2 regions of the Candidatus Paralachnospira sp. LCP21S3_A2 genome follow, and region 2 is predicted to be linked to the other one. Evidence: a T-box and tRNA genes for the amino acid it is inferred to sense, from the RefSeq annotation. Region 2 holds a T-box; the other holds one or more tRNA genes.

Region 1 (10,893 bases), on a different contig from region 2:
CAAAGATTGCCCCGCGAAGCCTCATCGGCTCACCATCTCTTCCGAGAGAGCGCGCAGCTTCCGGCACTGTGCCTCAATGTCCGCTGCGCCAAAGATGGCACTTACAAGAGCCACACCATCTGCTCCGGTTCCCGCAAGCTCCAGGATATTGCTCTCGCCGATGCCGCCGATGGCCACCACCGGCACATCCACGGCTTCACAGATGGCTCGCAGCGTTTCCTTTGGCAGCACGCTTGCATCCGCCTTGGTCGAGGTTGTAAACATCGCTCCCACACCGAGACAGTCCGCTCCGTTTTTCACAGCCTCCACAGCTTCCTCCACGGAATGGGCGGAAACACCAATTATCATCTGATCCCCCACTTTTGCCCGTACATCGGATGCTTTCATATCCTCCTGCCCCACATGGACACCGTCTGCCTGGCATTTTATGGCAACGTCCACATTATCGTTGATGAAAAAGGGAACATGATACCTGGAACAGAGTGCCTTGATTTCCTTCGCCTCCGCCAGAAAGTCCTCTTCGCTCAGTTCCTTTTCCCGAAGCTGCACGCAGGTCACTCCACCCTTCAGTGCCGCCTCCACCTGCTCATACAGGGTCTGTTTTCCCACCCAGGCACGGTCTGTCACCGCATACAGCCGCATATATTGTTTATCGCACTTCATACCTTGCTCCTTTCTCCAGCTTCTCCGGCGTCATTCGATCTACCGCATCGATGATATAGGTCCGATAGGACGCATTTCCGTCCATGGCAGACAACCGGTCATAGGCAATTTCTCCGGCAATCCCCATGGTGCAAACTGCCGCCGCAGCTGCTTCCAGTGTCCGATCCGGATTGGCCGTCACAAACGCCGCTGTCATGGATGAAAGCTGGCAGCCGGTCCCGGTGATGGACGACATTCTGGCATTTCCGTTTCGGATACAATAGACTCTTGTATCATCGCCCACCAGATCGATCGCTCCTGTCACAGCGACAACTGCTCCTGTCTTTTTCGCAAACGCTTTCACAAAGGATACAGCCGCATCCAGATTTTCTTCCGTCACCTGATCGGCAACATCTGCATCCACCCCCTTGGTGGTTCCGCTCCCCAGCGCCAGCGTCTTGATCTCGGAAATATTTCCCCGGATCACTGTCATCTTAATGTTCTCCAGCAGCTTCAGCGCCGTACCGGTCCGAAGTCTGGATGCTCCTGCTCCCACCGGATCCAGCACAACCGGATGGGCCAGCTCATTGGCCTTTTTTCCTGCCAGAAGCATCGACGGAATTGTCCGATGATTCAGTGTTCCGATGTTAATAGTCAGACCCCCACAAATGGATGTGATCTCCTCTGCCTCCTCCGGATCATCTGCCATGATCGGGGATCCGCCGCAGGCCAGCAGAATGTTGGCACAGTCGTTGACAGTCACATAATTGGTGATATTATGGATCAGCGGACACCGTTCTCTCACGTTCCGCAGACATTCTCCAAGCATATGGTGTTTTTCCCCCTATCCGATGACTTCCTGCATCTTATGTAAGGCTCCGCATTTTTTCAGGCTGTAGATCAGCACACCGGAAATTACGGCTCCACCGGCAGTGGATACAAAGAACGGAAACACATAGACATAAAATGCCAGCCCAGCTGCACTCTTTCCCATAAGAAGGACTGCGACCGGATACGCACACAGACCGCCCAGGATTGAAGTTCCTGCCACCTCCGCCAGAAGCGTTCCCGGAAGATTTTTAGTTTTCCAGTACATCAGGCCGCAGGCCAGCGCCCCGAACATGCTGCCCGGAAATGCCATGAGGCTTCCAAGTCCCAGAAGATTGCGGATCAGAGACGCCGCAAAGGCCGCACCCACACCATAACCAGGCCCAAGAAGCACCGCACAGAGAATATTGACCATATGCTGCACGGGAGAACATTTGCTCCCAAACACCGGGAAGGAGAACAGGCTCCCTACCACAGCTGCCGCGCAGAATAATCCTGCCAGCGCCAGCTTCTTCACACTGCATTTTGTCTGATTCATACTTATACAACTTCCTTTCGTCATATTATAAAAGGAGATACCATGCGGTATCTCCGAATGTAAGCGCTATAAAACGACTTCCTCCGGCGGCATTATCCGCATCAGGTATAAGGGTCGAAGTTGATCACTTCCTCTCAGCCCGCTTCTACGAGCTCCCCTGTATTTATTTTCCTTATCAGTATACACCTGCCGGCTGGTTATTGCAAGCAGAAGTGCAGAATATATTCGGAACACCGGAGTCGGAAAACATTGCTCCGGGAGAATCATCTTCCATGCCTTCAAATACCGGCCTCCTCTAATACAAAAGAGCAGATAACCTTCGTTATCTGCTCTCTAAAGTCGGAATGACAGGATTCGAACCTGCGACCTCTCGGTCCCTAACCGAACGCTCTACCAAGCTGAGCCACATTCCGATTATGGATTTGGTTCATTAGTATCTCAGAACCAAATCCTCATATATAATAGCACACGTTTCTCAATAATGCAAGCACTTTTTGAATTTTTTTGAATAAAATTTTTCGTTCTATTTCAACAATTCAAATAGTTTGCACAATCAGAATAATAATCCGGTTTTAAGCCAGTTTGCTCTTGGCAACCTCAGCCAGCTTTGCAAAACCTGCCGCATCATTAACGGCCATGTCTGCAAGGATCTTGCGGTTCATCTCAACGCCTGCTTCCTTTAAGCCATACATGAAACGGCTGTAGGAAAGTCCGTTCATTCTTGCTGCTGCGTTGATACGGGCAATCCAGAGCTGTCTGAACTGTCTCTTTCTCTGCTTTCTTCCTGCATAAGAGCTGGTAAGTGCTCTCATTACAGACTGCTTTGCTACTCTATACTGTTTGGAACGAGCTCCTCTGTAGCCCTTTGCCAGCTTCAGAACTCTGTTGTGCTTCTTCTTAGCGCCTAATCCGCCTTTAATTCTTGCCATTTTAAGTCTTCCTCCTTCTATTTATGACTGCATTAGTAAGGTAAAATCTTCTTCATAACCTTTGCGTTTGCGGGAACAGCAACGGTTGCTTTTCTAAGATTTCTCTTTCTCTTCTGAGACTTCTTGGTCAAGATATGGCTCTTATAGGCCTTCATTCTCTTTAACTTTCCGTTTCCGGTCTTTTTAAAACGCTTTGCTGCTGCTCTGCTGGTTTTTACTTTAGGCATGATTCTTCCTCCTTAAACTTTGGCTCAGCCAATTTTCTATCGCTTCTCCGATAAGAACATTACAAGGCTTCTCCCCTCTACCTTGGAGGGCTTATCAACCACTGCAATGTCGGAAAGCTTCTCTGCAAATTCTTCCAGGATATGTCTGGAGTTATTCATATGACTCATTTCGCGGCCGCGGAACCGTAAGGTAATCTTTACCTTATTGCCCTTCTGAATGAACTTTCTGGCAGCGGAAACTTTCGTATTCAGGTCGTTTTCCTCAATATTCGGAGACAGACGGACTTCCTTGATCTCGATGACCTTCTGTTTCTTTTTGGCCTCTTTTTCTTTTCTGGCCTGTTCGTAACGGTACTTGCCGTAGTCGATGATCTTGCATACCGGCGGCTTTGCCATCGGAGCGATCTTTACCAGATCCAGTTCCGCTTCTCTCGCAAGCTTCTGTGCTTCCTTGGAAGACATAATTCCAAGCTGCTCGCCGTTTTCGCCAATGAGACGTACTTCTTTGTCTCTGATCTGTTCATTCAACATTAACTCGCTAATAACCAGACACCCCCATCATTTAGATAAAAGTCATTTATTCAGAACCGGTTCGATTTCATTTTGCATTCTTTCTTCGAACTGCTTTGAATAAATACAAAAAGTGGATAGAAGAACTATCCACTTAAAATCCCATTTCTTTTCTCTTTATAAACACATCAAAGAAAAACAATATAGGAACCCGGTCGCTCATGGACGCCAAGGTGAGAGCGGATACTCTTCTTTGTTCTACACAGCTTTTATATAATACCACGCTGTACCGGTTCTGTCAACTGTTTTTTCTCCTGTAAAAGCCTGCCGGATCCTTAAACCGCTATGCTTCTTCATGATACCGGGCCAGGAACTGCCTGGTACGCTCTTCCTTCGGATTTTCGAACACATCGGCCGGCGTGCCGTGCTCCAGGATCCTTCCGTCATCCATGAAGATTACCTGATCGGACACATCTCTGGCAAATGCCATCTCATGGGTCACGATGATCATGGTCATATGCTTCTCCGCCAGCTCCTTCATGACACGGAGCACTTCTCCCGTCAGCTCCGGGTCCAGTGCCGAAGTGGGTTCATCGAAGCAGAGAATGTCCGGCTCCAAAGCAAGGGCTCTCGCAATGGCCACACGCTGACACTGGCCGCCGGAAAGCTGGTGCGGGTGATTTTTCATCCGGTCGCCAAGTCCCATCTGCTTTAACAGTTCCTCTGCCTGTGCCTCGATCTCATCGTGGATCTCTTTCTTCTTTTCCTTATAATCCGGCCGTTCCTTCGCCAGAAGTTCCTTCGCCAGCATCACATTTCCAAGAGCTGTGTACTGGGGGAACAGATTAAAAGACTGGAACACCAGACCGAAGTGGAGACGCTTGCGCCGGATCTGAGACTCCTTTGTGGTCATGGGATCCGCCGCATCAAAAAGTGTTTCCCCGTTTACCCGAATGATGCCGCCGTCGGGCCGTTCCAGGAAGTTCAGACACCGAAGCAGCGTAGTTTTCCCGCTTCCGGAAGAACCGATGATGGACAATGCCTGTCCCTTTTCCATGGAAAAGCTGATATCCTTTAAGACCTCCGTGTCCTCAAATGCCTTGCTGATATGTGTTACCTCTAAAATCGCCATGACTGCCTCCTATCGAAAATAATCCAGTTTCTTTTCCAGCTTTGCAAACAGAACGGTCAGAAGCCCGTTCCAGATCAGATAATACAGAGCCGTAAAGAACAGCGGCCAGATGGCTCCGGAGATCCCGTGGGATCCCTTCATGAATGCCTGTCCTGCCCAGATGATCTCCTGGAGGGCAATGATCCGCGCCAGGGAGGTATCCTTTACCAGCGTGATGATCTCGTTGGACATCGGCGGAACGATCCGCTTGATCATCTGAAGCAGCGTGACCTTAAAAAAGATCTGGCGCTTCGTCATGCCCAGCACAAGACCAGCCTCCTCCTGTCCGGCCGGAACACCCTGGATCCCGCCGCGGTAGATTTCGGAAAAATAACAGGCATAGTTAAAGATAAATCCGACGGACGCAGCCACAAAACGCCCGGTCTCTCCGCCTCCCCAGATATTACTCTTCGCCACCAGGCCCGGGAAGTAGTAGATAATTAAGAGCTGGATCATAAGCGGCGTTCCGCGGATAATCCAGACAATCAGTTTGATCAGACAGCTTAAAGGCTTGAAGCGGGACATGGAACCGAAGGATATCAGAAGTCCCAGGGGCAGTGCCCCGATCAGGGTTACAAAAAATAATTTTAAGGTCTGTAAAAAGCCGACGTTCAGTGCATTTACAACAACGGGAAGTTGTTCCAGAAATAGTTTCATACGTTCTCCTGTTTTCCGGCGTCTGTCCGAAAGGACGCCAAGGCGGGATACGGCTGTTCCGCATCCCGCTATGACCAACAGAGAGCGGAAAAACCGCTCTCTGCCGAACGCCTGTATTCTTTTCTTTGGATTTCTTACTTCTGCTCGATCAGGGCAGCCTGTACCTTATACGCATCGGCACATTCCTTCATGGAGCCATCTGCATAGCTGTCCTTGAGGAACTGGTTCAGTGCTTCTGCAAGATCGGAACCCTTCCGGAATCCAACGCCGTACTCCTCGGTGCTGAGGCCGACGGTGTAGGTCAGGTTCTCGTAACCGGTTCCCTCACCGACCATGGCTGCTGCCATCAGAGAGTCGATGATTGCCGCATCGGAGGTTCCTGCTGCCACCTCCATAAGAGCATCTGCCTGGGAAGCAACCGAGGTATAAGTAAGACCAAGCTCCTTTGCCTGTGCTTCACCGGCGCTTCCGGCCTCTACTGCAAAGGAAAGCTTTTTAATGCTGTCCTCAGTCTGGTACTGATCTGCCTTGTCTCCGGGCACGATCACGATCTGTGCATTGTTTAAGTAAGCATTGGAGCACTCCATGGAGCTCTTTACTTCATCCGTCAGGGTCATACCATTCCATACGCAGTCAATGGTCTTTCCGTCCAGCTCCAGGATCTTGTTGTCCCAGTCGATCACAACAAACTCGGCATCTACGCCAAGGCTCTCGGCAAAGGCCTTTGCCATATCTGCATCAAAGCCGATCCACTCGCCGCTCTCATTCTGATAATCCATGGGCTCAAACTCGGTAATACCGACCACCAGCTTGCCTTTTTCCTTTACATAATCCACATCGCTTCCATCGTCGGAAGAAGCTTTGCTTGTCCCGGCAGCCTCGGTCTCCTCTTTCTTCGTCTCTTCTGCACTTGTTTCTGCTTTTGTTTCCTTTGCTGCAGCTGTCGTCTCACTGCTCTTTGTTCCGCCGCAGGCCGCCATAGAAAGAACCATTGCCGCCGCCAGCAGACATGCCATTACTTTTTTCATCATAACGTCTCCTCGCACTTTCTGAACTGTCATGCTTCTGAATGTCATTCGAAGCAATATCATGGTAGTATATTATCAGTTTACCACGATAAAGTCAAGTGGGAATTTATTTTTTTCTTCCGATGTTTTTTCCGATCCTCATCTGTCCCAGCAGGTCTTTTTATCCTCTTCTGTAATGGACCGGATAACTCGGCAGGGATTTCCGACTGCTACTGAATTGTCCGGAATATCCTTGACGACAACGCTGCCGGCTCCGATCACCACGTTACTTCCGATGGTTACGCCGGGCATCACCTGAACTCCGGCGCCGATCCATACATTGTCTCCCACCGTAATGGGATATGCATACTCCAGCCCCTGATTCCGGCGTTCAAAATCAATGGGGTGGCCGGCGGTATAGAACCCGCAGTCCGGTGCGATGAACACATGATCACCAAAGGTCACCTTCGCCCCGTCAAGAATCACCGTGTTGTGATTGGCAAAGAAATCCTCCCCGATTTCAATGTTATAGCCGTAATCGCACCAGAACGGTGCCACAATACAGAATCTGTTCTTTGTTTGTCCCAGCAGCCGCTTCATAAGCTCCTGCTGTCCGTTTTCATCGGACGGGCGAAGCTGATTGAACTCATAACAAAGCTCCTTTGCCCCGGCTCTTTCCTTCAGCAGCTCCCTGTCGTTATTTGCGTCATAAAGCATTTGTCTCTGCATTTTTTCTTTCTCGGTCATCCGGCTTCATTCCTTTTTATTTTCTTTCCAATACGGATTTCTGCAGACTGGCTCTGCAATCCTCTTTTTATTTTATCAGACCCTTATCGCGTTTTAAAGTATCGAAATACGTGATCCACATCCGTATTCCGCAGGTTCTCCACCGAAAAACGAGGAGCCCTTTCGGCTCCCCGTTTCGTCCGTTTTTCCTTCTACCGCTTCTGGTAGCTGGTACATTCGGTCTGTGACGCATGCTTCGCCTGATGGCCGGCAATGGCGATTTCCTTTGCCGAACATTCATGGTTCTCGTTGTAAACGCAACTTACAGCGTCACAGGAAACGCCGATACTGCGGCTGGGAGTTCCCACATGGTTCGATGCACAGCCGCAGCCGCTTTCTTTAAAGCTGGCGCAGCAGGTATCGCTGCAGTGGCAGGCGTTGGCACCATCCACCTGGATATCTCCCTTACAGCAGTATCGGTCTGAATTATAGGCGCAGTGTTCTGCGCTGCAGGTCAGATCAGTCATGACAATTCCTCCTTTTTTCGTTTTCGGAAATAGTCTGTGCTGATCTGAAACTTTTATACCTCTTTTTTCAGTTCAAAACCGTTCCTGTCCTGCCTGCGTTTAGTTTTCTTCCTTTTTGTCCGCAGTCTTGTTCTCTTTGTTTTTGATCTCCTCGGTCACATCAGCAATAAACTGCTCCAGAGACTTCTGTCCCTCATCACCGTTCCAGCGGCTTCTTACCGAAACCTTGCCCTCGGCAGCCTCTTTTTCGCCGACAACCAGCATGTAGGGCAGCTTCTTTAACTGTGCTTCACGGATCTTGTAGCCGATCTTCTCGGACTTGGTATCTACGTCCACCCGGACTCCTGCGTCGGTCAGTGCCGCAGCAACCTTCTGTGCGTAATCCAGATACTTGTCGGAGATGGGCAGAACACGTACCTGAACAGGCGCCAGCCAGGTCGGGAAGGCACCGGCAAAATGCTCGATCAGGATACCGATGAAACGCTCGATGGAGCCGAATGCAACACGGTGGATCATGATGGGACGATGCGGTGCACCGTCTGCACCAATATATTCGCACTCAAATCTCTGAGGCAGCTGGAAATCAAGCTGGATGGTACCGCACTGCCAGGTTCTTCCGATGGAATCCTCCAGATGGAAATCGATCTTGGGACCATAGAACGCACCGTCGCCCTCGTTTACCACATAATCCAGGCCAAGGTCATCCAGCGCGCCGCGCAGGCCTTCCGTTGCTACTTCCCAGTCCTCATCGCTTCCCATGCTGTTTTCAGGCCGTGTGGACAGCTCCACATGATACTTAAATCCGAACAGGCTGTAAACCTCATCGATGAGCTTTGCAACACCCTTGATCTCGGAACGGATCTGTTCGGGCATCATGAAGATATGCGCATCGTCCTGAGTGAAGCAGCGCACACGCATCAGTCCGTGGAGCTGGCCGGACTTCTCATGTCTGTGAACCAGACCGAGTTCGCCCATGCGAAGGGGCAGATCACGGTAGGAACGGGGCTCGGACTTGTAAACCAGAATGCCGCCGGGACAGTTCATGGGCTTGATGGCATAGTCCTGATCATCGATCACAGTGGTATACATGTTTTCCTTATAATGATCCCAGTGGCCGGAGGTTTCCCACAGATGACGGTTCAGAATAATGGGAGTGGAAATCTCCACGTAGCCGTTCTTTCTGTGGATCTCTCTCCAGTAATCCAGAAGCGTATTCTTTAATACCATACCGTTGGGCAGGAAGAAGGGGAAGCCGGGGCCTTCGTCGCTCATCATAAACAGGCCAAGCTCTTTTCCAAGCTTTCTGTGGTCACGCTTCTTTGCCTCCTCGATCCGCTGGAGGTATTCCTCCAGATCGGCTTTCTTTGTGAAGGCGGTACCATAGATTCTGGTAAGCATCTTATTCTTTTCGCTGCCTCTCCAGTAAGCGCCTGCCAGACTGGTCAGCTTGAAGGCCTTTACCGGCTTTGTTGTCATCAGATGAGGACCGGCACACAGATCGGTGAACTCACCCTGCTCATAAAAGCTGATCTCTGCATCTTCAGGAAGATCCTCGATCAGTTCCACCTTATAGGGCTCCTCTTTTTCTTTCATGAACGCCAGTGCCTTATCTCTGGGCAGTGTGAACCGCTTTAAAGGAAGCGCTTCCTTCACGATTTTCTTCATCTCTGCCTCGATCTTGGTCAGATCCTCGGCAGTAAAAGGTGTCTCACTGTCAATATCATAATAAAAACCGTCTGCAATGGAAGGACCGATAGCCAGCTTTACCTGCGGGTACAGACGCTTGATGGCCTGAGCCATGATATGTGACGTGGTGTGACGAAACGCTGCCTTTCCGTCCTCATCGTCAAAGGTCAGAATATTTACGGCACAGTCCTTGTCCACGACGGTACGAAGATCTACGGTCTCTCCGTCTACCTGGCCTGCACAGGCCACTCTCGCCAGTCCTTCGCTTAAATCTGCTGCAATGTCGATAATCGCTTTCGGTTCGCTGTATTCTTTTACCGAACCATCCTTCAGTGTGATCTTCATAATGTTCTCCTTTCCGCATCTCCCATAACCGCTGTTATGGGAAACAAAAATCCCCCATTACACAGTATCTGCATAATGAGGGACGAATTATCAGTTAATCCGCGGTTCCACCCTGTTTGATTCCGGGAATCCACTTATTCGGCGGTAACGGCGCCTGCCGGGCTTGATTAGAGCCGCTCCGAGCTGGTCTTCACATACGGTTTCGTAAGGGTTCACACCATATTCCCTCTCTCTGAACGGTTCCGTATCCTACTCTTCTCATCTTCGTTTTTTCTGTTCTGAATTGAATCTTCACCTATTATAAGCACAGCATGTTCATTTGTCAAGGCTAAAGAAGCGATTCTTCCGGAGCAAAAAATTCCCTTTCCAGAAGCTCTGCCGCAAACCGTACCAGCTCCGGGCAGGGCCGCTTCTTATAATAGCTTTCTGTCCGAAGAGAGGGCGCCGCTTCTTCTTTTTTCCGTCCTGTTCCCATGCCAAGAAGCTCCGCGCAGACGATGCTTCCCTGTGCCTCCTCAAAGGCCGATGCCAGCTTCCGCATCCGGCTGTAGTTTTCCGTCTTGGCCTTCTGGTTTTCCGGGTCGGTATTTCCGCACTCCAGTCCGCAGACCAGCGCCATGCCGGACACTGCACCGCATACCTGGCGCAGCCGCCCCAGGCCGCCTCCAAAGGAGCAGGAAAGCTTTAACGCCGTTTCTTCATCGATGCCGTAATGATCGGCAAAAGCAAGGAATACCGACTGGCAGCAGTTAAAGCCCTTTCGGAAGTTCTCCTCTGCACGAACTGCCCGATTTCGATTCATCTCACCGTTTTTTCCCATTTTTACAGACATGTCTCTGCTACCTTCCGAATATATTCCGGTGTGGTTCCGCAGCAGCCACCGATGATCCTCGCTCCTGCTTCCACCAGAACCTTCATATACTTCGCATACTCGTCCGGCCCCATGGGATAGATGGCTTCCCCTTTGTCGCTGATCGTAGGCATTCCGGCGTTGGGAATGGCAATAACGGGAATATCTACCCGTTCCTTCATATTCCGCACTACGGATTCTAACTTATCCGGACCGGTAGAACAGTTGATTCCCACCGCGTCAGCTCCCA
Region 2 (10,893 bases):
CAGCGATTATGAATCGCCGCTTGGGAGAATTTTGCTGGCAGCCGATGAAACCGGGCTGGCGGGAGTATGGTTTGAGGGACAGAAGTATTTCGGACGGTGTCTGGAAGCGGAACGGGAGGAGAGGGAAATACCGGTTTTAATACAGACAAAACGCTGGCTGGATCGTTATTTTTCCGGGAAAAGACCGGAGATTCCCGTGCCGTTTCATTTTATCGGAACAGCCTTTCAGAAGGAGGTCTGGGAAATTCTCTGCACCATTCCCTACGGACAGACCATGACCTACGGAGAGATCGCACAGCTTCTTGCGAAGCGGCGCGGAATCGATCATATGTCGGCGCAGGCAGTTGGCGGTGCGGTGGGACATAATGAAATTTCGATTCTTGTTCCCTGTCATCGAGTGGTCGGAACCGGCGGAAGCCTGACCGGATATGCAGGCGGGATCGACCGGAAGGTACAGCTCCTTACATTGGAAGGTGTAAACATGGACTCCCTGTTTGTACCGGAAAAAGGGACGGCACGGTAAAGCCTGCGCCTGTCAGTCGGAAATTTCCTTTCTATTCCGTTAATTCAATTAAATTCCCCTCAAATCCCACAAGACAGCTTTCATAATAGCCGTCGCCGGTGATCCGCGGCCCGCTGAGAACCTGACAGCCGTCCTGTTTCATGGTTTCGGTCAGTTCATCGACAGCAAATCGGCTTCCGAGGCTGAATGCCAGGTGAATATAGCCGGTGCGGTCTGGATCTTTTTGCACATCATGAAGCCCCGGCTTTGTCATAAGCTCCAGTCTGGAACCGTCGGAAAAGCTTAAAAAGTAAGAAGAAAAATCGGTATTTTTGTTATGATACTTCTCACCGGAAACGGCATGAAAATACTTTATAAAAAACGCGCGGGCCGCTTCCAGATCATTGACATACAGCGCCAGATGTTCGATTCGGATTGTTGGGTTCATAGTCGGTCCTCCTGTTAAAGCTGCGGAAAAAGCCGGGGCATGGTTTACGGAGTTGAGTTCCGCGTTTCGTCCATAAGCCGGTTCAGCAGATGGGAAACGGCAAACATGACTGTCTCATAGTGCATGAAATCAAGAATGTTTTTCGGAACCAGGATCTGCAAGCTGGGCGGGAAATCCTCATCAGATTCCCAGAACCGGACGGTGACCGGAAGAAAAGAGAAAAACTGTAATTCACAGGCGGCATCCCCGCCGGAAACAGGTATTCCGTGAAGTGCTTTGCAGGCATGCAGAAATCCGGAAGTATTTCCGTCAAAAAATTCGGCGGCATGCTGAAAAAAGTCCGTTTTTTGTCCCATATTTCCGGTATGAATACTGGAAAGCGTATTCACAGGAACCAATTCTGTACTGGCGGGATTCGGACGGTCAGACCGGCAGAGAACATCATAGATGGTCATAGCTTCATTGTAGTCAGCTGCGTTTGCGGTCTGAGAAAAATCTGCCGACCATTCTACTTGGCCGGATTCCCGGCTGATCCGATACATACGGTCAACAAAAGAAAGATAAAGATATTGAGTATCATGTTCTAAAGAAAAATTTCGGATCATAAGATCCTGATCATGCTGCAGAAAAGAAACAGCCATCTGAGTCTTCATTAACTCATAGTTAGAACGACTGGGATTCATGGAAGCTCCTCCAATTCGCATTTTGTACTAAATATAACACAGAAATGAGGGCGATGCCAGAAGCAGCTTCCGTATATTCTGACTGATTGATGTAAGTGGGGGATGTAAGGAATAGAGAGCTTGCGCAGGCCACCCTCCCGGTCAGAGGCAACTTCGATATGTGCCGGTTGACCGGGAGGGTGCCTGCGCAAGCCATACCCATACATTACAGATCCACGTCCTGAAATCGTTTCATCGCGTATTTCATACTTCCCCATGTTCCAATCGCGTAAACAACTGCGGCGGCGGCCAGGCTCAGCCACAGATCGGTGTTTCTCATGGTGCTGGTATTGTTGAGAAAGCCAAGGCCAGGCAGATGATGGAGGGTTTCTGCAAGTCCGATGAGCAGAAGCGCGGCGATTCCGAAGTACAGAAACGGTATGCCGATCCGATAGCCGGTCTTAAAAAATCCGCAGATAAAAAGCAGATTGAACAGCAGAAACAGAAGAAGCGTAAATGCCAGATAAAGCTGGTTGGCATTCATCATGACGTTGTTCACATATGGTTCGGCATGGGCGAGAACAGTCATGCGCAACAGTGTGAAAATCCCCATGAGCAGAAAGCCGGCGAGCTGGATCATGATGCTGAAGGCGAATTTGCCTTTTACTGTGTCCGACTTTGACAGCGGAAGGAGAACGGAATAGAGGATATCGTTGGTTTCCCGTGTTGCCTGAAAGGAGTGAAAGATCCCGAAGCAGACAAAGAAGCTGCCCACCAGGATCGGATAGCCGGGGATCAGTGCCATGACTGAAAAGGCCAGAAACAGGAAGGAAAGAGGTGAGGCCGCCAGCCGGATTTCTTTAATGAGCAGTTTTTTCATGAAATGCCTCCTGTTCGTCATGGATCATAATTTCCTCAAGAGTTTTTCCGAGACCGCGGGAGCGGCAGTCTGCCAGATAGTCCGGCAGAGCCCCGGAGATCTGCACGGTACCGTTTTTCAGATAGGTGATCATATCTGCACAGTTTTCCAGATCTGTTGTGATATGGGTGGAAAACAGGATCGCTGTGCCGGTCTCCTGCGCCAGATAACGAAATATAGTCAGAAGCTCGCTGCGGGAAACAGGATCAAGTCCGGAGGTGGGTTCATCAAGAACCAGAAGCTCGGCGTGATGGGAAAGAGCCAGTGCCAGGTTCAGCTTCACCCGCATGCCCTCGGACAGCTCCTCCGGTGTCTTTTCTTCCCGCAGAGAAAACAGCTCCAGATAATGACGGTAGGCTGCGTCATCCCAGTTTTCATAGAACAGCTTTGTCACGGCGGCAATGTCACGGATCGGTTTTTTCTTATAATAATCCACAGCACCGCAGGCGTAGCCGATCCGTTTTTTGATTTCTGCTTCGTGGGAGGACAGCTCCATGCCGAAGCAGGAAATGGTTCCGCCGGAAGGACGGATCAGCCCGAGCATGGATTTGATGGTTGTCGTTTTTCCGGCACCGTTGCGCCCCACCAGTCCCATGATGGAGCCGCGGTTCAGAGAAAACGATACATGATTTAAACGGAAGCCGGGATATTCTTTTCGGAGATCCGAAATCTCCAGGATGGTATTTGTATGATGTGTCGGATTCATATAGTCACTGCTCCTCCCGTCTGGTGTTCCGGTTTAGCAGGATCATCAGATCCGCCTCTTTGATGAGAGCCAGTCCCTGAGCTTCATCGCCCAGCAGGATCAGCGAGTCGCCGGGGTGGATGTTGAAGATCCTGCGTGCTTTGGCCGGAATGATGATCTGTCCTTTCTCACCAACAGTCAGAACGCCGAACATGTGTCTGCCCTTCGGCGCAATGCCGAGGCCGGTACCGTCCGGCTCGTAGGTCACCAGATCATCAAGGCTTACATTGAATACATCGGCGATCATCCGGCATTTTTCAATGTCCGGAAGTGACTCGCCGGTTTCATATTTGGAAAGTGTCTGGCGCGAGATGTCCAGCTTTTCCGCCAGTTCCTCCTGTGACAGACCGGCGGCTTTTCGCAGCATGAGCAGATTGTCTTTAAACATCGGAAAATTCCCACCTTTCCTGATTGTAATGTCGCATTTTCTGCCTTCAATGTAACACAGATCCGCTGGAAAGACCATAACGGAACCTTAACAAAAATCCCTGATTTTGTTAAAAATCGTTGCGGCATAAAACCGGTCGGACGGAGCATACTGAGAACAGAAAAAGGAGGCACCTCATGAAAAACAGGCTTACGGAAAAACAGAAAAAGGCGCTGGCAGTGCTCGGAACGACGGCCGGCGTATATCTTGCGCTCAAGTATGTTCTGCGGCTGTTTTTCCCGTTTCTGCTGTCCTGGTGGCTGGCGGTTCTGGTGGGGCCGGCAGCCGTTTCCCTGGAACAGAAAACCTGCGTTAAGCGGACAGTCTGGGCCTCGCTTTTTATTACGGCTCTTTCAGCAGTACTGCTTTTTCTGGGCTATATCCTGGGGAGGCTGTTTCTGGAACAGCTCATAAAAGCAGCGGCACATCTGCCATCATGGTTTGAGGAGCTTTGCGGCTGGCTGGATGGTGTCTGCCGGAACTGTGACCGGTTTCTCGGATTTTCCGGCGGAACGACCATGGAATTTGTGGAATCCAGGGGACAAAGGTTTCTGGAAACTGCGGAGCGCCAGGCCGGAACGTATCTCATGATGTTTTCTCCGGGAATTTTTGCGGGAACCGCGAAGCTTGGCGGGCTTCTTGCTGTTGCGGGGATCGGCGGAGTTCTGGTGGTGGGAGCCCGGGGACGGATCCTTCACTGGAAAAACACCTCGGTTTTCCGCCAGGAGCTTTCGGCGGCGGCCGGCTGCATCAGCCGTGTCGGAAGAAGCTTTCTTCTGGTACAGCTGTTTATCATGCTCCTTACCAGTATTCTCTGCGGCGTGGGATTGTATGCTCTGGGAAATCCCTACGCAGTGCTTCTGGGCGCCGGGCTCGGACTTCTGGACGCACTTCCAGTGTTCGGAACAGGAACGGTCCTGGTTCCCTGGGCCGTGATTATGTTGTTTACCGGAAACTGGACCTATGCCATCGGACTGATGCTCCTTTATCTTCTCAGCTATTTTCTCAGAGAAATCCTGGAGGCAAAGCTCATGGGCAGCCGCATGGGAATCCGCCCGCTGGAAATGCTCATGAGTATGTACGCCGGACTCCTATTATTTGGCGTAACCGGCTTTCTTCTGGGACCGCTGGGGTATCTTCTGGTGCGGGAGCTGAGCGGACTTTACACCGGGGAAGGGTGAATTATCGTTTGACAGACAGAAAACCGCTGGGTTATACTGATAGCATAGAAACAGAGATCATTCATGAAGATATTCCTGCACATGGAGAGAATCTGCCGATGGTCTGCGGCCCGGCGGTTGTCTGCCAGAGTCCGGACGGAGAAAGGAGCTTCTATGTTTTGTACAAACTGCGGATATGAATTGAAGGCGGGTGACCGGTTCTGTGAAAACTGTGGAACGCCGGTAGAGAACCCGCCGGTGGAGAACCCTGTAAAAACCATAAAAGAGGAGCCGGTGCCGATACAGCCGGAGAACACTGCGCTGCCGCCGGAAAGCACAGAAGAGCAGACAGGCATGACAGAGTCGGAAGCAGCTGTAAAAATGCCGGAACAGCCGGAAGAAGCGGCTTCCGGAGACGCCATTCCGGAGCTGGAAAAGCAGATCATGAAAAATATGGAAAATGAGCTGATCCTGGAAATGCCGGAGGAGGCCATGAGGAAGGGAACGCGGGTATATGGCGAAGCAGGCCGCGCGGAACACGGCAGAGAAATGCATCGGGAAGCGGGCAGTGCGGAACGCGGCAGAGAAATGCATCGGGAAGCGGGCAGTGCGGAACGCGGCAGAGAAATGCATCGGGAAGCGGGAAACGGAGAAGCGGGAGCGAAGCCGCAGCGTACGGATGGATATCGGGAAACGGAGCAGCCGGGCAGTCATCCGCCTTATGAATACATACCGGGGAACCGGAAACCGGAAAAAAGCAAAAAGAAAAATGGAAAGAAAAAGGCGTGGATCATTGCATTATCGTCGCTGATCGCGGTGATGCTCCTTGTTCTGGCAGTGTTTGCGTTCGTGCTGTCCAACCCGGCTAATAAGCTTAAGGCGGCCATCAGGGACCGGGACTGGACGAAGGTAGAAGCGATTTATGAGAAGAGCTTTTCCGGAAATGAAAAGAAAAAGGCACAGGCTGATGAGCTGATAAAGAATCAGGTGGAGGCGATTACTTCGGCGTACACCTCCGATTCTATGGATTATCAGACCGCAAAGGGACACTTGACTGCCATCGCAGCATTCTGGGATGATGCGTCTGTGTCGGATGCACTGGTGCAGATCCGGGAATTATATGATTCCAGAAGCGCCTTTGCCGATGGCGAAAAGGCAATGAAGGCTGAGAATTATGAAACAGCCATCGCAGAGTATAAAAAGGTGATCAAGGCGGATTCCAATTATGAGACTGCCCAGAAGCAGCTGGAAGCGGCGGAGAAGGCTTACCGCGAGGCAGTTCTCGACGAAGTGGAAGCGCTGGAGAAAAAGGATGATTATGAGGAGGCGGCAAAAAAGCTTGCCCAGGCGCTGAAAATCCTTCCGGGGGATGAGGCGCTGATCAGGAAACAGGAGGAGCTCGAAGAGGCTCAGGAGGATTATGGAATTCAGTCCGTACTGGAGCAGGGCAAAAAAGCAGCGGATCAGGGGAATTATTACACCGCCATGGAGGGAACCAGGGAGGCTCTGGCAGAGTATAGCGGAAATGCAGAACTTCAGGCTGCACTGGAGGAATACAAAGCGAAGTATCAGGAGGATATCCTGAAAAAGGCGGCGGATGCCCTGGGAACAAATCAGAATTATGAAGCGGCGCTCATTGTGCTTGATGGTGCACTGAATACGCTGGGAGGTGATTATCCGGAGATTGAGCAGGCACTGCGGGAACAGAAGGAGGCCTATGTACAGGAACAGTTAAAGCAGAGCCAGGAAGAGACAGATATTGCGGCGTTTGTCGGAAGCTGGCGCGGCAGCCAGGTGACTTTTGGCGGAATGACCATAGATGCAGATACGTATCTGCAGTATGCGGGGCTGGCTTCTGATCAGCTGCGGATGAATATGCGGTCTGATGGTTCTATGCATGTCCAGCTTCTGGGTGAGACGGCAGATGGCACCTGGAAGAAGACGGGGGATCATGCTTATGTACTCACAATAGAGGGTTCGGATCAGAACGTAACGCTGGAAAACGGACGACTGATCATGAATCTGGATAATGTGGAGCTGATTTTTGTTCGGGAAGCTGCGGCTTGACAAATGACGGAAATTCGCCTAAGATAGAAGCAAAACATGGCGAAGATAAGGAATAGTAGAGATCAGACGGCCAACCCAGAGAGAGGACGGAAGCTGGAAAGTCTTTTTGGCACAGATGTTGAACCCACCTTGGAGTCCTGTATGAAAATACAGCGTAATTCCGGCGATAACGGATCGAGAGTGAGCCAGCCAGATGGCTAACAAGGGTGGTACCGCCGATATTCGGTCCCTTGCTTCGGATGATTCCGGAGCAGGGGATTTTTGTTTATCGGGAGAGTCATTTTCTGATAAATTTCATAGAAGATTGTTTCAGGACAAATTGGCCGGGCCACGGAATTATTATGGAAATTTACAGTTTAAAAGGAGAACTTATCATGGCAAAGGAAAAGAAATTAGTGGAATCCATCACCTCCATGAGTGAAGATTTTGCCCAGTGGTATACCGATGTGGTAAAGAAAGCGGAGTTGGTGGAGTATTCGAACGTGAGGGGTTGTATGATTATTCGTCCCAACGGATATGCGATCTGGGAGAATATTCAGAAGGAGCTGGACAGACGCTTCAAGGAGACAGGGGTAGAAAACGTATATATGCCCATGTTTATTCCGGAGAGCCTGCTCCAAAGGGAGAAGGACCATGTAGAAGGATTTGCGCCTGAGGTTGCATGGGTGACGCAGGGAGGGCTGGAGACCCTGCCGGAGCGGCTTTGTGTGCGTCCGACCTCTGAGACTCTGTTCTGTGATTTTTACTCCAGAATTATCCAGTCCCACAGAGATCTGCCGAAGCTGTATAATCAGTGGTGCTCCGTTGTGCGCTGGGAAAAGACGACCCGTCCGTTCCTGCGTTCGGCAGAGTTCTTATGGCAGGAGGGCCACACCGCTCATGCAACGGAGGAAGAGGCTGAGGCAAGAACCATTCAGATGCTGAATATTTATGCAGACTTCTGTGAGGAGGTCCTGGCCATTCCGGTCATCAAGGGAAAGAAGACCGACAAGGAGAAGTTTGCCGGAGCACAGTCTACCTACACCATTGAGGCGCTGATGCATGATGGAAAGGCACTTCAGTCCGGAACCAGCCATAACTTCGGCGATGGCTTTGCAAAGGCATTCGGTATTCAGTATTCAGATAAAGAAAACAAGCTTCAGTATGTACACCAGACCTCCTGGGGAATGTCCACCCGTATCATCGGTGCACTGATCATGGTTCACGGTGATGACAGCGGATTAAAACTGCCGCCCAGAATTGCTCCGGTTCAGTGTATGGTAATCCCGATTTCTCAGCGGAAAGAGGGCGTGATGGAAAAGGCGGCCGAGCTTCGTGATATCTTAAAGGCAGCCGGTGTCCGTGTAAAGCTGGATGATTCTGATAAGAGCCCGGGCTGGAAGTTCAGTGAGCAGGAGATGCGCGGAATCCCGATCCGTGTGGAGATCGGACCGAAGGATATGGAACAGAACCAGGCGGTGATCGTCCGCAGAGATACCCGTGAGAAGATCACGGTATCCATCGATGAGCTGGGCGAGAAGGCACTGGAGATCCTTGATGTGATCCAGAATGATATGCTTGCAAAGGCAAAGGCTCATCTTCAGAGCCATATCTATGAGGCTCATACCTATGATGAGTTCAAGGATATCGTGGCGAACAAGCCTGGCTTTGTGAAGATGATGTGGTGCGGCGATCAGGCATGTGAGCTGAAGATCAAAGAGGACACCACAGCGACCTCCAGATGCATGCCCTTCAAGCAGGAGCACATCGGAGATGTATGCCCGGTATGCGGAAGACCGGCGAAGACTATGGTATTCTGGGGCAAAGCATATTAAAAGCTGCGAACATATAAAAAAGAATCCGGCGGACAGGAAGCTTCGCTGAAAAACAAGAGACACGGTGCAGAGAATGAGGTTCCTGCATCGTGTCTCTTTTATGAGAAGTTTTAATTTTGGAGATTCTTCATTGCTTTTTTAAACTGGAAGGTGAACAGGACGATGGTAAAAAGGACTGCGGTCACATCTGCAGCCGGCTCAGCCATATAAACGCCTCTGGTGGAATCAGAGACCAGGTGAGGCATGAGATAAATGAGCGGCAGCAGCAGTACAAACTTTCGGACAACGGCGACGATGATCGAGCAGACTGCTTTTCCCAGAGAGGTAAAGGTCATCTGGCAGGCAATCTGGATTCCAAAGAGTCCCAGTCCGCCAAGATAGATCTTCAGCATGGGAGCAGTAAAAGAAACAAGGGCGGCATCGGACGTAAAAATACTCACGAACAGCTTCGGGAAAAGCTGGACAGCAGTCCAGAGAACCATGGAGTACGTAAAGCAGGTGATCAGCAGAAGACGGAAGGTCTTTTTTACACGGTCCGCATTTCTGGCACCATAATTATAACTGGAGATCGGCTGAGCACCCTGGGCAATGCCCTGAAGCGGAAGCAGCGCGAACTGCATCACACTGGTGAGGATCGTCATAGCGCCAACAGCAATGTCACCGCCGTAACGGAGCAGGGAGGAATTAAAGCAGACGGTCACAACACTCTCGCTTGCCTGCATGATAAAGGTAGCGAGACCAAGTGTAATACAGGGGATGATAACCTTTGCCTGCATACGCAGATACTTCTTTCGGATATGGAGAAGCGTCTTTTTTCCACAGAGGAACCGCAGGACCCAGATACAGGAGACGGCCTGGGAGAGTACCGTTGCCAGAGCGGCACCCCGGACACCCATTCCGAAAGCAAAAATAAAGACCGGATCCAGAACGATGTTGCAGACAGCACCGATCAGAACGGAGATCATGGAAATGGTGGTAAAGCCCTGGGCAGTGATAAAGGCATTCATACCGAGCGTGAGCTGTACAAATAAGGTGCCGACCGCATAGATATTCATATAATCCACGGCGTAGGAAATCGTATTTTCGCTGGCACCGAAAGCAAGAAGCAGATCCCGGTTCCAGAGCAGCAGAATTACAGTTAAAATGGCAGAGATCACGATCTGGAGGCTGAAGCAGTTTCCGAGGATTCGTTCTGCTGCTTCCGGATCCTGTTTTCCCATGGAAATCGAGGCTCTCGGAGCACCGCCGGAGCTGATAAGAGCTGCAAAGGCAGAAACAATCATGATGATCGGCATACAGACGCCGACACCGGTAAGAGCCAGACTTCCGTTCAGGGGAATATGGCCGATGTAGATCCGGTCAACGATGTTGTAAAGCATATTGATGAGCTGGGCGATTACAGTTGGAATCGCCAGCTTCAGAAGAAGCTTTCCGATGGGCTCTGTGCCCAGAAAGTTTTTATCCTGCATGGTGTCTCCTTTAGCGTTTGATCTGTCTGGGATTGACAGTACGGTCGGTTTTTCCGGTAAGCGGTTATGGCAGATAGCTCGGTTCCGGTCAGCGGGGGTCATCGTCCTTCCGGTCAGGCGGGAAAGGCTTTGCGGATGACGTTTCTGCCGTCATGGAACGGGCATGCTCCGCCATGGTTTCCATGAGCTTTTGATAGAGGGTAAGTTCCCGCTGGGGAATATCAGCGGTAAGCTGATCAACAAAGGATGTTTGCAAAGCAATGCCGGCGTCTGTAATGGGAACAGCCTTTTCCGTGCAGAAAAGAGCGATTTTCCTGCGGTCGCCGGAAACGGCTCCTCGTTTTAAATAGCCGGCTTTGACCAGTTTTTCCACATGAACGGAAACCAGGTTCTTTTTAATGTTCCGAAACATACTGATCTGCTGAGCAGTACAAAGCTCCGGATTATTTTTTAAAAACATCAGGATATCAAAGGATACCTGAGAAATCCCGAATTTTTGAAGCAGCGGTTCACACATCTGATTATAAGCGTTCAGGATGTCGTGAGAAAAGGCAACAAAAAATGTGGGGGAGTAGTTTTGTTTCATAGGGCATCTCCAAATAGTATTTTTTTGAACTGTATTTAATAATACAATATTAAGGAGAAAAGGTCAAGACGGATCTGCTTTATGTCTGTGTAAA

Evidence for each region. A T-box is a leader RNA that pairs with one kind of tRNA and senses whether it is charged. The one in region 2 lies ahead of proS (proline--tRNA ligase), so its partner is inferred to be a tRNA-Pro.
Region 1: it has a tRNA-Pro gene. The T-box ahead of proS (proline--tRNA ligase) is inferred to sense a tRNA for this amino acid. The anticodon was not compared.

Annotation. Positions count from the first base shown of each region.
Region 1 is NZ_JBQKGG010000010.1:65,827-76,719, reverse strand. Features, by position in the region: gene ACTQ3K_RS08640 (HAD family hydrolase) at 1-25, opposite strand, end outside; gene thiE (thiamine phosphate synthase) at 22-663, opposite strand; gene thiM (hydroxyethylthiazole kinase) at 650-1,471, opposite strand; gene thiW (energy coupling factor transporter S component ThiW) at 1,487-2,008, opposite strand; TPP riboswitch at 2,070-2,177, opposite strand; tRNA gene ACTQ3K_RS08620 (tRNA-Pro) at 2,348-2,421, opposite strand; gene rplT (50S ribosomal protein L20) at 2,581-2,937, opposite strand; gene rpmI (50S ribosomal protein L35) at 2,970-3,164, opposite strand; gene infC (translation initiation factor IF-3) at 3,201-3,695, opposite strand; gene ACTQ3K_RS08600 (amino acid ABC transporter ATP-binding protein) at 4,018-4,806, opposite strand; gene ACTQ3K_RS08595 (amino acid ABC transporter permease) at 4,816-5,502, opposite strand; gene ACTQ3K_RS08590 (transporter substrate-binding domain-containing protein) at 5,637-6,533, opposite strand; gene ACTQ3K_RS08585 (sugar O-acetyltransferase) at 6,669-7,256, opposite strand; gene ACTQ3K_RS08580 (DUF1540 domain-containing protein) at 7,448-7,762, opposite strand; gene thrS (threonine--tRNA ligase) at 7,862-9,793, opposite strand; gene ACTQ3K_RS08570 (C-GCAxxG-C-C family protein) at 10,122-10,625, opposite strand; gene ACTQ3K_RS08565 (homocysteine S-methyltransferase family protein) at 10,616-10,893, opposite strand, start outside.
Region 2 is NZ_JBQKGG010000016.1:686-11,578, reverse strand. Features, by position in the region: gene ACTQ3K_RS10500 (methylated-DNA--[protein]-cysteine S-methyltransferase) at 1-523, shown strand, start outside; gene ACTQ3K_RS10495 (VOC family protein) at 555-950, opposite strand; gene ACTQ3K_RS10490 (DUF3786 domain-containing protein) at 995-1,633, opposite strand; gene ACTQ3K_RS10485 (ABC-2 transporter permease) at 1,839-2,492, opposite strand; gene ACTQ3K_RS10480 (ABC transporter ATP-binding protein) at 2,473-3,237, opposite strand; gene ACTQ3K_RS10475 (helix-turn-helix domain-containing protein) at 3,242-3,664, opposite strand; gene ACTQ3K_RS10470 (AI-2E family transporter) at 3,841-4,884, shown strand; gene ACTQ3K_RS10465 (zinc-ribbon domain-containing protein) at 5,038-6,930, shown strand; T-box leader at 6,964-7,164, shown strand; gene proS (proline--tRNA ligase) at 7,305-8,744, shown strand; gene ACTQ3K_RS10455 (MATE family efflux transporter) at 8,855-10,213, opposite strand; gene ACTQ3K_RS10450 (MarR family winged helix-turn-helix transcriptional regulator) at 10,302-10,799, opposite strand.